2 regions of the Brevundimonas sp. 1080 genome follow, and region 1 is predicted to be linked to the other one. Evidence: predicted binding sites of a transcription regulator. Region 1 holds the regulator's gene; the other holds the start of a gene.
What was found. The regulator HrcA, encoded in region 1, represses chaperone genes, less so after heat shock. The targets are predictions, from matches to a motif close to GTTAGCANTCNNNNNNNNNGANTGCTAAC.
Positions count from the first base shown of each region.

Region 2: groES (co-chaperone GroES) is a predicted target of HrcA. The motif match lies at 4,189-4,217, and genes of this name have one in related genera.

Region 1 covers NZ_JBEPMW010000002.1:872,661-879,586, reverse strand. Annotated here, with positions in the region: gene ABIC32_RS09685 (S8 family peptidase) at 126-2,168, shown strand; gene grpE (nucleotide exchange factor GrpE) at 2,193-2,780, opposite strand; gene hrcA (heat-inducible transcriptional repressor HrcA) at 2,825-3,919, opposite strand; gene rph (ribonuclease PH) at 3,986-4,711, shown strand; gene ABIC32_RS09665 (hypothetical protein) at 4,776-5,237, shown strand; gene glmM (phosphoglucosamine mutase) at 5,234-6,580, opposite strand; gene glmS (glutamine--fructose-6-phosphate transaminase (isomerizing)) at 6,742-6,926, shown strand, end outside.
Region 2 covers NZ_JBEPMW010000001.1:885,661-892,586, forward strand. Annotated here, with positions in the region: gene ABIC32_RS04565 (ArnT family glycosyltransferase) at 1-1,107, opposite strand, end outside; gene ABIC32_RS04570 (glycosyltransferase family 2 protein) at 1,184-1,912, shown strand; gene ABIC32_RS15250 (hypothetical protein) at 1,860-2,024, opposite strand; gene groL (chaperonin GroEL) at 2,129-3,775, opposite strand; gene groES (co-chaperone GroES) at 3,829-4,116, opposite strand; gene ABIC32_RS04585 (YMGG-like glycine zipper-containing protein) at 4,415-4,837, shown strand; gene pgi (glucose-6-phosphate isomerase) at 4,897-6,516, opposite strand; gene ABIC32_RS04595 (hypothetical protein) at 6,616-6,926, shown strand, end outside.

The sequences.
Region 1 (6,926 bases):
CCGTTCCTCCGCCCCCGCCACCCCCGCCGCCTCCCCCACCTCCGCCCCCACCACCGCCTCCGCCGCCGCCGCCCCCTCCCTCGGTCACGTCGAGCGAGTATCTGCGGAACTACGGCTTGGCCAATATGAAGGTCCAATCCGCCTGGCAGGCCGGTGCGACCGGAGCCGGCGTCACCGTCGCCGTCGTCGACTCCGGCATTGCCAATACCTTGCCCGAGTTGGAGGGGCGTATTTCCAGCGCCTCGACTGACGTGGTCGTCGGACGCAACACGCCCTATGTGGCGTCAAGCAGCCACGGTACGCGCGTGTCGGGCGTGATCGCCTCGAACTTCAACGGGTTCGGTACGATCGGGGTGGCGTACAATTCGACCATCCTGTCGATCCGTACCGATATCTCTGACTGCACGGACAAGAATACGGACGTCTGTTTCAGCAGTTCGGATCTGGTGCGCGCGCTGGACTACGCCGTCGCCAATGGCGTCAAGATCATCAACATGTCGCTGGGCGGGGACGGGCGGCTGGGCTCGGCGTTTGAGGCGGCGCTGCTGCGCGCCGTCAACTCGGGCGCCGTGATCGTGGCTTCTTCGGGCAATGACGGCAACGCCAATCCGGGCTGGCCCGCGCGTTACGCCATCGACCCCCGGTTCGCTGGCAGCGTCATCGCGGTCGGATCGCACGGCGCGACCGATGCGATGTCCAGCTTCTCGAACCGGGCAGGGGATACGGCGGCCGGGTATATTTCAGCGCCGGGCGAGGATGTGATCACTGGGTGCGAGGGCACGTCGTGTTGGCGCGTCAACGGCACATCCTTCTCGGCGCCGCATGTCTCCGGCGCGCTCGCTTTGCTGATGCAGGCCTTCCCCAATCTGACGGCGCGTGCGGCTCTGGATATCTTGCTGACGACCGCACGCGACGCCGGCGACCCCGGCACGGACATCGTCTATGGGCGCGGCCTGCTGGATATGGCCGGCGCGTTCAGACCGGTCGGAACGACCTCGACGCCGATGGCCGACGGAAGCTCCATCGTCAGCATGAGCGAACCGGGCAGCTTCGTCGGCGCGGCGTTCGGGGACGCTTTCGGTCGGCAGACGGCGCTGAACACGGTGCTTTACGACGCCTATGATCGCATGTTCGCCGTCCAACTGGGCGGCGCCTATTCGACTGCGCCCAGCCGGTCCTATCAGGCGGCGCCGTTCGAGCAAAACACCACGGCGACGACCACCCTGGCCCTGCCGGGCGGCGGTCGATTGAACCTGATTGCGGCGCAACCCAGTGTCCGCCCTGACCCGATTGCGCCTCGTTACGATCTGTATGATGCGCCTTGGATGGGGGACGAGCCGCGTCAGGAGGCGATGCTCGACGTCGCCACGGGCCGGATGAATTTTTCGGTCTGGCAAGGCAAGGGCGGGGCGATATCGCCGTTCAACGGCGCAGCGGGCGACGGTTTCGCCGCCCTGGCCCAGGCCGACCACGCCGTGCGCGGCGCCATGCGGTTCGGCGCGGTGACGATCTCGGGCGAGAGCGGCGGCGGCGATCGCCGGATGCCGCTGCGTCGCGTCGAGCAGGACGCCTCGACCTATAGTCGCGCGGCGATTGGATGGCGCGGAGCGGACGGCGGTCTGTCGTTCAGCGTGGGCGCCTTGGATGAACGGCTCGGGCCCTTGGGCGCCTTCCTGCCGGGCGGATCCGACTTCGCCCTGCCGTCGCGGACCAGCTTCTATGCGCTGGGCGGCGACTGGACCCTTCGGCCGGGCCTGCGCCTGATCGGCGAGGCGGGGATGGGGTCGACCCGGATCGAGGGCCGGTTCCTGTCGATGGATCAGGCGGCGATCAGTTCGAACTGGCGGCTGGGCCTGCTGACGGGCTGTTCGATGATCTGCGACCGGATCAGCTTCACCCTGGCTCAGCCGCTCAGGATCGAGCGCGGAACCTTCTCGGCCATGCTGGCGGATGTTCCGGTCGAATATTTCGATCCGCTGACCTATTCGCGCCGCAGCTTCTCGGCGACGCCCAGCGGCCGTCAGATCGACTTCATCCTCGGGGGCGAACGCCAGCTGTGGGATGGGTCCAGCATGACGCTTCAAGCGGTCGCCAGCCGCGAGCCGCGCCATGTCGCAGACGCGCCGCCGGAGTTCGCCTTGATCGGAGCCTGGCGGCGTCAGTTCTGACCGACGCCGCCTGACGACTGCGGATCATGCCTTGCCGTCGAAGGCCTGTCCGTCGGCGGCGGGGGCGGCGCCGTAGGGGTTGGGAGCCTGGGCGCCGGATCCCTTGGCGGCGACGACCACCATGGCGGGGCGGACGGTGCGGCCGAACAGTTCGAAGCCGGACTGCATGGTCTGGATCACCGATCCGCCGGGCACGGTCTCGGACGGCTGCTCCATCATCGCCTGGTGCAGGTGTGGGTTGAAGGCCTCGCCGGCTTGGGGCGCGACGCGCTTCAGGCCGTTGGCGTCGAAGGCTTGCAGCAAGGCCTTTTGCGTCAGTTCCAGCCCGGTCACCAGACCGTCCGTTGCGCCCTCGGCGTCCTTGGGCGCAGCCATCAGGGCGCGTTCAAGATTGTCGGCGACGCCCAGCAGGTCCTTGGCGAAGCGCTGGATCGCGAAGGCGCGCGCGTCGTTCTGCTGCGTCTCCGAACGGCGCTTCAGATTCTCCATCTCGGCGGCGACGCGTAGGGCGCGGTCCTTCCACTCGTCACGCTCGGCGATCACGGCGTCCAGCGGCGCCAGATCGTCGGACGGATGGGCGTCCAGCCCGTGTTCGGCATTGGTTTCGGCCATGTCGGCGTCCACGGCGTTCAGTTCGTCGTTAAGGGGCTTGTCGCTCACTTGTCGTTCCCGTCCAGCATCCGGCCCAGCACCCGGGCGGTATAGTCCACCAACGGAATGACACGGGCGTAGTTCAGTCTTGCGGGGCCTATGACGCCGATGGCGCCCAGAACCCGCTGTCGGCCGCTCATATAGGGCGCCGCGATCACGGCGGAACCCGAAAGTGAAAACAACCGTGTCTCGGCGCCGATGAAAATGCGCACGCCCTGGGCCGCATCGACGCCGTCCAGCAGGCCGATCAGCTGTTCCTTCTGCTCCAGATCATCGAACAGGACGCGGACCCGCTCCAGATCGGCCAGGCCTTCCCGGTCCTGAAGCAGGTTGGCGCGACCCCGCACGATCAGGGCGCGCTCCCGGTCGGCGCCGCCGGACCAGGCGGCGAAACCGTCCTCGACCAGGCGGGCGGCGGTCTGGTCCAATTCACGCCGTGCGATTTCCAACTCTTGGGTCATCTCGCGCCGGGCGTCGGCGAAGGGCCGGCCGCGCAGGCGGGCATTCAGGAAGTTGGAGGCCTCGACCAGGGTCGAGGGCGTGACCCCGGCCGACAGGGTCATGATCCGGTTCTCGACCGTGCCGTCGTCAGCGACGATGACAGCAAGGGCCTGATCGCCGCCCAGGGCGACGAACTCGACATGCTTGACGCCAGAATCGCGCACGGGGCTGGAGACGACGCCTGCCCCGCCGGCCAGGCCTGACAAGAGGTTAGACGCCTCATCCAGCGCCGCCTCGAAGTTCCGACCGCGCCCCGCCAGCCGCCCATCGATCTCGCGCCGTTCTTCCTTGGTCAGGTCGCCGACTTCCAAGAGGCCGTCCACGAACAGGCGCAGGCCCGCGTGGGTCGGGATCCGCCCGGCCGAGGTGTGTGGCGCGGCCAAGAGGCCCGCAAGGGTCAGATCCTGCATTGTGTTGCGGATCGAGGCTGGCGACAGGGCGATCCCGCCCAGCGACAGGGTCCGCGACCCGACCGGCTCGCCAGTCTCCAGATAGCTTTCCACGATGCGACGGAAGATGTCGCGCGCCCGCGCATCCAGCCCCGCCAGACCTGCGAGGGACTGGCCGGCGTCGAACGGCGGGTTTTTCGGGGCATACAGGCTCACGGTTTCAGGATAAGCACCGCCGCCACAGCTTCCAAGGTCAGACTTCCAAGGATCCCGCCCATGCGCCATTCGCAACGCACCGACGATCAACTGCGTCCCGTGACCATCGAGACCGGCGTCAACCGCTATGCCGAGGGCTCGTGCCTGATCAGCTTCGGCAACACCAAGGTGCTGGTGACCGCCTCGATTGAGGACAAGGTGCCCGGCTGGATGCGCAATTCGGGGCAGGGATGGGTGACGGCCGAATACGGCATGCTGCCCCGCGCCACCCACACGCGCGGGCGTCGTGAAGCCGCCGCCGGCAAACAGTCGGGCCGCACGCAAGAGATCCAGCGATTGATCGGCCGCTCCCTGCGCGCCGTGGTGGACCTGAAAGCGCTCGGCGAACGTCAGGTGCTGATCGACTGCGACGTCATCCAGGCCGACGGCGGCACGCGCACGGCGTCGATCACCGGCGCCTGGGTCGCCATGAGCCTGGCGCTGAACTATCTGCGCGACGAGGGTGTATTGAAGGCCGACCCGATCACGGACCAGGTGGCGGCCGTGTCGTGCGGCGTCTGCGACGGCGTGCCGGTGCTGGACCTGGATTACGAAGAAGACTCCGAGGCCGAGGCGGATTCAAACTTCGTCCTGACCGGCTCGGGCCAGATCGTCGAAGTCCAGGCCACCGGCGAGAAGCGCGGCTTCTCGCGCGCCGAGTTCGATCGTCTCTTCTCGCTGGCCGAGACCGGCTGCGCCGAACTGTTCGCCCTGCAGAAGGCGGCCTTGGCGGCGGTGAAGCGATAGGGGGTTTCACCTCGGGGCGCGGACGGGCATCCTCGTCAGGTCAGTCTTGACCGGAGACAAGTCGATGCGTCGATCCCCCTGGCTTTCGATGGCCGCCTGCGTTGTGTTGATGGCCGGATGTCAGCGCGCTGATCCAGCCGATCAGCCTGCGTCCGGAGACACTGCGGCGCGCAGCGACGTCATCGACGCGGTTCCATTGGCGCCGGACGCTCCGCCGCCTGCCGCGCCCGCCAAGCCGGCGGCCGCAGAGAAGGAAGCGACCAAACCGGCCGAGGACGTCGAGGCCAGCATCCCCGAAGGACCGGACATGCCCGCTCAGCCGGCGCCGGTCAGCGAGGTCCCCTGCCGCGACGCCATCGGCGCCGCAGCCTCGGCCCGGCTGGTCGAGCGCTGCATCCAGGTCAGCCCGGCGACCCGCCCGCCCTGCAACGCCGCCAACCCCTGCGACCTGATCCAGGGCGAGATCGACCGGTCCTGCAAGCTGTGGAAACGCGACGGCGACCTGCCGGCGGCGTGCAAGCCCTAGGCTGAGCGCACCGCGCCCGCGACATCGGCCACCACGCGCTTCACCAGCGCCTCGTCGTCGCCCTCGGCCATGACGCGGATCAGCTTTTCCGTGCCCGAGGGACGCACCAGCAGTCGTCCCTGACCGCTCAGGGCCGCTTCGGCCTCGGCGATGGCGGCCTTGACCGCGTCGGTCTCCAGCGGCTTGTCGGCGGTGAAGCGGACGTTTTCCAGCTTCTGCGGCACCGGATCGAACTGGCGGGCCAGTTCGCTCATCGGCTTGCCGGATTCGACCAGGACGGCCAGCACCTGCAGCGCCGCCATCAGGCCGTCGCCGGTGGTGGCGTGGTCGTGCAGAATGATGTGGCCCGACTGCTCGCCGCCGATGTTGAAGCCGCCTTCGCGCATCCGCTCCATGACATAGCGGTCGCCGACCTTGGTCCGCTCCAGCGTCAGGCCTTCGGCTTTCAGTTTACGCTCCAGCCCCAGGTTCGACATGACTGTAGCCACCACGCCGCCGCCGGTCAGGAGGCCGCGTCTGGCCCAGTCCAACCCGACCAGGGCCATGATCTGATCGCCATCCACGACCCGACCCGTCTCATCGCAGATGATCAGCCGGTCGGCGTCGCCGTCCAGGGCGATGCCGATATCGGCGCGATAGCGTTTGACCGCATCGGCCAGGGTCGCCGGATGGGTCGAGCCGCATTCGGCGTTGATGTTGCTGCCGTTCGGGGTCACGCCGACGGGGAAGACTTCGGCGCCCAGTTCGAACAGGGTGGTCGGCGCGACCTTGTAGCCGGCGCCGTTGGCGCAATCGACGGCGATGCGCAGCCCTTGCAGCGTCAGCCGCTTCGGAAAGGCCTGTTTGGCGATCTCGATATAACGCGCCTGGGCGTCATCGATGCGTTTGACCCGGCCCAGCTTGTTCGACGGCGCCAGGCCCTGGTCCAGGCCCTGGTCCATCATGGCCTCGATCTTCAGTTCGATCTCGTCCGACAGCTTGTAACCGTCCGGCCCGAACAGCTTAATGCCGTTGTCGGCATAGTCGTTGTGCGAGGCCGAGATCATCACGCCCAGATCGGCCCGCATCGAGCGGGTCAGCATGGCCACGCCCGGCGTCGGCACGGGTCCGAAGGTGCGCACGTCCATTCCGACCGAAGCAAACCCCGCGACCAGGGCCGGCTCGATCGTATAGCCGGACAGGCGGGTGTCCTTGCCGATCACCACCAGATGGCGGCGGTCATCGTCGGTGCGGAACAGTTTCCCGGCGGCCAAACCGACGCGCAGCGCGACCTCGGCCGTCATCGGATGGGTGTTGGCGCGGCCGCGAATGCCGTCGGTGCCGAAATATTTTCTGTCGCCCAAGGCCTGGTCCTTTGTTTCGGGTAACGTTCCGAAACCCCTTTTTTGATGCGGCCCGCCTTAAGATTGCATAGACGGCCGATGGGGCTTGATGTGTGGCTTAGCCCCGGATCGCCGCCAGTGCAAAGCGGCGCCCTTTTCCTGACTTCTCGGAGCCTTCGCTCATGTGCGGCATCATCGGCGTCACCGGCAACGGACCTGTCGTTCCCCGGCTGATCGACAGCCTGAAGCGGCTTGAGTATCGCGGCTATGACTCAGCCGGCGTCGCCGCGGTGGTCGATGGCGCGGTCGAGCGCCGCCGCGCCAAAGGAAAGATCCGCAATCTGGAAGCCGTCCTGGCCGAGGAGCC
Region 2 (6,926 bases), on a different contig from region 1:
CAGCAGAGCCGCGAACGCGCCCAGGACCGCCCCGGTGATGCGCGAGACCTTGCCGATGGGTTGGGCCAAGGCGGCGGCCGCCAGCAGGGCCAGCGCTCCGAAGGTCGGCAGGGTGTAGTGCCACAGCTTGGTCGGCGCCAGTTCGAACATCAGCCAGCCCGGGACCAGCCAGCAGACCAGAAATCGGATCGCAGGTTCGGCCCGTCGGCTCCACCCCGTCGAGACGGCGGCGGGCAACAGCAGGGTCGAGGGGAAGAACAGCAGGGGCGCCAGCAGCAGATACATGCCGGGGAAGCCCGAATGGCTTTCGTGCGCGCCGGCGATCTTGGGCGCCAGGTCTCCGCCGATGGCCTCGCGCCAGAAGCCGCCGTCGGTGGCGATGGTGATGGCGATGGCCCACGGTCCGACCATCAGGGCGACCAGCGGCAGACCCCACCCCCAGCCGAGGCGATACAGCCATTTGATGTTCCGATCCCAGATCGACAGGGCGATGATCGCCAGGGCCACGACCAGGAACCCGATCGGTCCCTTGATCAGGATCGACAGACCGATCCCGATCCAGAACAGCAGTTTATGCGGCCGGATCGGGCGTTCGCCCGCCTTCGTCGCCATATAGATGCGCGCCAGCGCCGCCATGGCCAGGGTCGTCGCGCCGCACAGCATGGCGTCGGTCTTGGCGATCCCCGCCTCGGTCGACAGCAGGAAGGTCGCCCCCATGATGGCGCCGCCGAAGAAGCCGACCCGGCTGCCCAGCATGGCCGAGCCGGCCCAGGCCACGGCCCAAGCCGCCAGCATGGCGCCCAGCAGGGAGGGGATGCGATAGGGCGCGATTTCGCGGTCCTCGACATCCGAGGTCAGGCCCACGGCGATCGCCTGCATCCAGTAGATGCCGACCGGCTTCTTCCAGCGCGGCTCGTCCTGATAGCGGATGTCGACATAGTCGCCGCTTTCCAGCATCTGGGACGTGGCCTGGGCGAACCGGCTCTCGTCGCGATCCAGCGGCGGCAGCAGCAGCAGGCCCGGCAGGCCGGCGATCAACGTCAGCAGGGCCGCGAGAACCGGCCCGCGCCAGCCGGCGATGCGGCCATCCAGATCCAAAGTCTTCATTCCAGACTCCTTACACGGCGACTACGCCTGCGTCAGCCGTCTCCCCTAAGCTCTCGTTATCCTCTATGGAGCGCCGATGACCGCCGAAACGCCCGAAATCTCCGTCGTCGTTCCCGTCCATGATGAGGCGGGCGCCGCCGTGCCCCTGGCGCGCGAGATCGCCGCCGCCTTCGCCGGCCGTTCGTACGAGATGATCTTCGTGGACGATGCGTCCAAGGATGCGACCTTGGCCGAGTTGAAGGCCGCCATGGCCGAACTGCCGGCCCTGCGCGTCCTGGCTCACGGGACCAATGCTGGCCAGAGCCGCGCGGTCCGCACCGGCGTCCTGGCCGCGCGCGCGCCGGTCGTGGTGACGATGGACGGCGACGGCCAGAACCCGCCGGCCGATGCGCCCCGCCTGGTCGATGCGCTTCTGTCCGCCCCCGGCGACGTGGGCCTGGTCGGCGGCCGTCGCGCCAAACGTCAGGACACCGAGGCCAAACGCCAGGCCTCCATCTGGGCCAACCGCATCCGCCGCAAACTGTTGGGCGACGACGCCGACGACACCGGCTGTGGACTGAAGGCCTTCCGCCGCGACGTCTTCCTGCGCCTGCCCTACTTCGATCACATCCACCGCTACCTGCCGGCGCTGATGATCCGCGAGGGGTTCAAGAACCAATATCTCGACGTGGACCACCGCCACCGCGAGGTCGGCCGCTCGAAATACACCAACTGGGGCCGCCTGCGGGCGTCGGTCTCGGACCTCTTGGGCGTCATGTGGCTGAAGACGCGGTCCCGCAAGCCGGGCGCGATTTCGGAGTTCTAGAACGCTGTCTCCTCCCCACCTCGTGGGGAGGTGGCGCGATGCCTCTTGCCGTCGTGACGGAGGGGCTGGCGCCGCACCTCCGACATCGGTGGGCCTTCAACAGCCCCTCCACCGCTCAGCGGTCCCCCTCCCCGCTTCGCAGATAGGATAGGCAAACAAAAAGGGCGGGACCTTGCGGTCCCGCCCTTCTGCATTTCAGCGTCGGTCAGCTTGGACTTAGAAGTCCATGCCGCCCATGCCGCCCATGCCGCCCATGTCGGGGGCCGAGGCGCCGCCCGACTTCTTGGGGGCGTCGGCGACGGCGGCTTCCGTCGTGATCAGGATGCCGGCCACCGAAGCGGCGTCTTGCAGGGCCGTGCGGACGACCTTGGCCGGGTCGATGACGCCCATCTGCACCAGGTCGCCGTACTCTTCGGTCTGGGCGTTGAAGCCGAACGAAGCGTCGCCGTTTTCCAGCACCTTGCCGACCACGATCGAGCCTTCGACGCCGGAGTTTTCGGCGATCTGACGGATCGGAGCCTGCAGGGCGCGACGGATGATCGCGATGCCGGCGTTCTGGTCGGCGTTGTCGCCCTTGACGTCGGCCAGGATCTTGGAGGCCTTCAGCAGGGCGATGCCGCCGCCCGGAACGATGCCTTCGTCAGCCGCGGCGCGCGTGGCGTTCAGGGCGTCGTCGACGCGGTCCTTCTTTTCCTTCACTTCGACTTCGGTCGAACCGCCGACGCGGAGAACCGCGACGCCGCCGGCCAGCTTGGCCAGACGTTCCTGCAGCTTTTCCTTGTCGTAGTCGGAGGTGGTGTCTTCGATCTGGCGCTTGATCTGGGCCACGCGGGCTTCGATCTCGTCCTTGCCGCCGACGCCTTCGACGATGGTGGTGTCGTCCTTGGTGATCGTGACCTTCTTGGCCTTGCCGAGCATGTCGATGGTGACGCTCTCAAGCTTGATGCCGAGGTCTTCCGAGATGACCTGGCCGCCCGTCAGGATGGCGATGTCTTCCAGCATGGCCTTGCGGCGATCGCCGAAGCCCGGAGCCTTGACGGCGGCGACGCGCAGGCCGCCACGCAGCTTGTTGACGACCAGGGTCGCCAGGGCTTCGCCTTCGATGTCCTCGGCGATGATCAGCAGCGGACGGCCCGACTGCACCACGGCTTCCAGGATCGGCAGCATGGCTTGCAGCGAGGTCAGCTTCTTCTCGAACAGCAGGATGAGCGGCTCTTCGAGTTGGGCCTCCATCTTGTCGGCGTTGGTGATGAAGTAAGGCGACAGGTAACCGCGGTCGAACTGCATGCCTTCGACGACGTCGACGGTGGTGTCGGCGGTCTTGGCTTCCTCGACGGTGATGACGCCTTCGTTGCCGACCTTGGCCATCGCCTGGGCGATCAGCTCACCGATTTCCGAGTCGCCGTTGGCCGAGATGGTGCCGACCTGGGCGATTTCCGAGTTGTTGGAGACCGGCTTGGAGTTCGACTTGATCTCTTCCAGCACCAGGCCGACAGCCTTGTCGATGCCGCGCTTCAGATCCATCGGGTTCATGCCGGCGGCGACGGCCTTCAGGCCCTCTTGCACGATGGCTTGAGCCAGAACGGTTGCGGTGGTGGTGCCGTCGCCCGCCTTGTCGTTCGTTTTCGAAGCGACTTCGCGGATCATCTGGGCGCCCATGTTCTCGAAGGCGTCTTCCAGCTCGATCTCTTTGGCGACCGACACGCCGTCCTTGGTCGAGCGCGGAGCGCCGAAGGACTTCTGGATCACGACGTTGCGGCCCTTGGGACCCAGCGTCACCTTGACGGCGTTGGCGAGCACGTTGACGCCGCGCAGCATCTTGTCGCGCGCGTCGGTGTTGAAGTGTACGATTTTAGCGGCCATGAGGGCAGCTCCTATCTATATGGATTGATTGAAGAACGTCGGACGTCGGGTGCTTAGGACAGCACGCCCAGGACGTCGGATTCCTTCATGATGATCAGGTCTTCGCCGTCGATCTTCACTTCCGTGCCCGACCATTTGCCGAACAGGATGCGGTCGCCGGCCTTCAGCTCCAGAGCATTGACCTTGCCGGTGTCGTCGCGGGCGCCAGGGCCGACGGAGACGACTTCGCCTTCCTGTGGCTTTTCCTTGGCGGTGTCGGGGATGATGATGCCACCCTTGGTCTTGGATTCTTCTTCAACGCGCTTGACCAGCACGCGGTCGCCGAGCGGACGGAACGCCATCGGACTTCTCCCTGTAAAACCCCCGGATCGGGGCGTTTTTGAAACGGTGTGCGGCTCTCTCGCGATCGCCGTTTTGGCAGCCGACCAGCGAGAGTGCTAACGCGAGCGGGAGTTAGGCAGAGGCAGGGTCATCGTCAAGCGGCGGCGGTGGATCGCCGCGCGAATTCTCTGTGACAAATGAACCGAAAATGAATGCCGACCTCCGGGGTCGTTCAAACTGGGAGCGATAGAAAGACCTCAACGCTGGATGCCTTCCCGCCCCGGAAACGCAGATCGGCAAGCAAACAAGGAGACCAAAATGTCCAAGCTGCTGAAGATCACTGCGGTCGCCGCCGCCCCCGTCGTGGCCCTGAGCCTGATGGCCGCTCCGGCTTCCGCCCAGTCGCGCGATCGCGACAACACCGGCCGTAACGCCCTGATCGGCGCCGCCGTGGGCGGTCTGGCCGGCGCCATCTATGGCAATGGCGACGGCAGCTATATCGCGGGCGGTGCGCTTGCCGGCGCGGCGCTGGGCGCGGTGGCCTCCAACCGCGGCTCGGGCTGCGAATACTACCGCGGCGGCCAATGCTACCGTAACCAAGGCCATTGGGAGCGCGAGCACGGCATCGACCGCAGCCGCTCGGGCTACGACTACCGCTACGACGGCCGCCGTTACGACTCGCGCTACGACCGCCGCGACTATCGCAATGATCGCGACTACCGCTACGACCGCCGCTGGTAAGCGTTCGACGGTCTAGATGATCGGAAGGGCCCGTCCGGCAAGGACGGGCCCTTTTCGCGTCAGCCCATCAACCGCGTCATCAAGGCTGCCGTGGACGGATCCAGGTCCGCCGAGGGGCCGCCCGCGTCCACGTCCTTCAGGATCGCCTTGGCCAGGACCTTGCCCAGTTCGACGCCCCACTGGTCGAAGCTGTTGATGTCCCAGATCACCCCCTCGACGAAGGTCTTGTGCTCATACAGGGCCAGCAGCGCGCCTAGGGTTTCGGGCGTCAGGCGGTCCATCAGGATGGCCGTCGATGGACGATTGCCGGTGAAGGTGCGGTGGGACGCCAGGCGCGTCGCCTCCTCCTCCGACAATCCTTGCGCCAACCCCTCGGCCTTGGCGGCCTCTGTCGTCTTCCCCAGCATCAGGGCCTGGCCTTGGGCCAAGGCGTTGGACCACAAAGGCGCTTCTGGCGGCGACTCCGGCGCGTCCGCGTGAGTCTTGGCCACGATCACAAACTCGGCCGGGACGGTCTGCGGTCCCTGGTGGATCTGCTGGAAGAAGGCGTGCTGGCCGTTGGTGCCCGGCTCACCGAAGACGACAGGGCAGGTCTGACGCGTCACCGGCGTGCCGTCGCGATGCACCCGCTTGCCGTTCGACTCCATCTCCAGCTGCTGCAGGAAGGACGGCAGACGACGCAGGGCGTGAGCGTAGGGCGCCACGGTACGGGCGGGCCGGTTCAGGCCATCGACATTGAACACCTGGGCCAGGGCCAGCAGGATCGGCGCGTTCCGCTCCAGCGGCGCCGACACGAAATGCTCGTCCATCGCGGCGGCGCCCGCCAGCATCCCTTCGAACACGTCCCAGCCTAGGGCGATGCCGCACGACAGGCTGACCGCCGACCACAGCGAATATCGCCCACCGACCCAGTCCCGGAAGCCGAAGGTCCGGCCGCAGCCGAAGGCCGCCGCCTTGTCCGGCGCCGCCGTCACCCCGATGAAGTGTTTCGTCATCCCCTCGGCCGACAGCGACGCCGCCAGCCAGGCTTTCGCCGCCTCGGCGTTGGCCAGGGTTTCCTGCGTCGTGAAGGTCTTGGACACGACCACCACCAGGGTGGTTTCGGGATCGAGGCCCGTCAGCGCCTCGGCCATGTCGCGCGGATCGATATTGGCGACGAAGCGCAGGTCGATGGCCGGGTCCAGCGGGCGCAGCGCGTCCCAGACCACGCGCGGCCCCAGGTCCGACCCGCCGATGCCGACATGGACGATCGCCTCGAACGTCTTGCCCGTCGCGCCTGCCTCGCCGCCCGACCGCACCGCGTCGGCATAGGCCTTCATGTCCGCCCGCACGGCGTCCACCTCGGCCGAGACCGGCTCGCCCAGGGCCTTGAAGTCGGCGCCCGGCGCGGCGCGCAGGGCCGGGTGCAGCACCGCCCGCCCTTCCGTCAGATTGACGGCCTCGCCGTCGAACAGGGCCGCGCGGCGCCCTTCGACGTCAGATGCCCTCGCCAGATCGAGGCAGGCGTCAAAGGCCGCGCGCGTCCAGCTCTGTTTCGACAGGTCCAGATAGAGGCCCGCCGCCTCGACCGACATCCGTGCCAGCCGGTCGGGATCGGCGGCGAACTGATCCACGATCCGCGCAGAGGCGGCCTCGGCGGCGGCTTGGTCGAATGCGGTCCAGGCGGCGTCGCGGGTCATCGTCGTCTCCATCGGGAATGACAGGGTAAACACTCGTTTACGGCTGGGGCGTATTCAGGTTCAACGTCCCAGCGGACGCTGAAACAGGAAGTCACCTCCATGTCCTGCGGCCTTGCTCTCACGATCGCCCTGGCGATGTCCAATCCGTCCGTCGCCCTGGCCGCCGAACAGCCGGCCGCCGCGCCCGGCGCGCCGATCTCGGTGGCGGGCGAGCCGCTGTTCGCTGACATCATCTCGCGCTCGGCCAGTCTGAAGGCCGTGGTGGACGGTTGGGCCGCCGCCAAGGCCGCCGACGACGCCGCCTTCTTCACCAGCCAGGCCTTCACCGGCTTCAAGGCCCAGGCCGAGCAGTTGGCCGCCCTGGACATGCAGGGCCACCTGATCCTGAAGGAACGCGGCACCGACGGCGA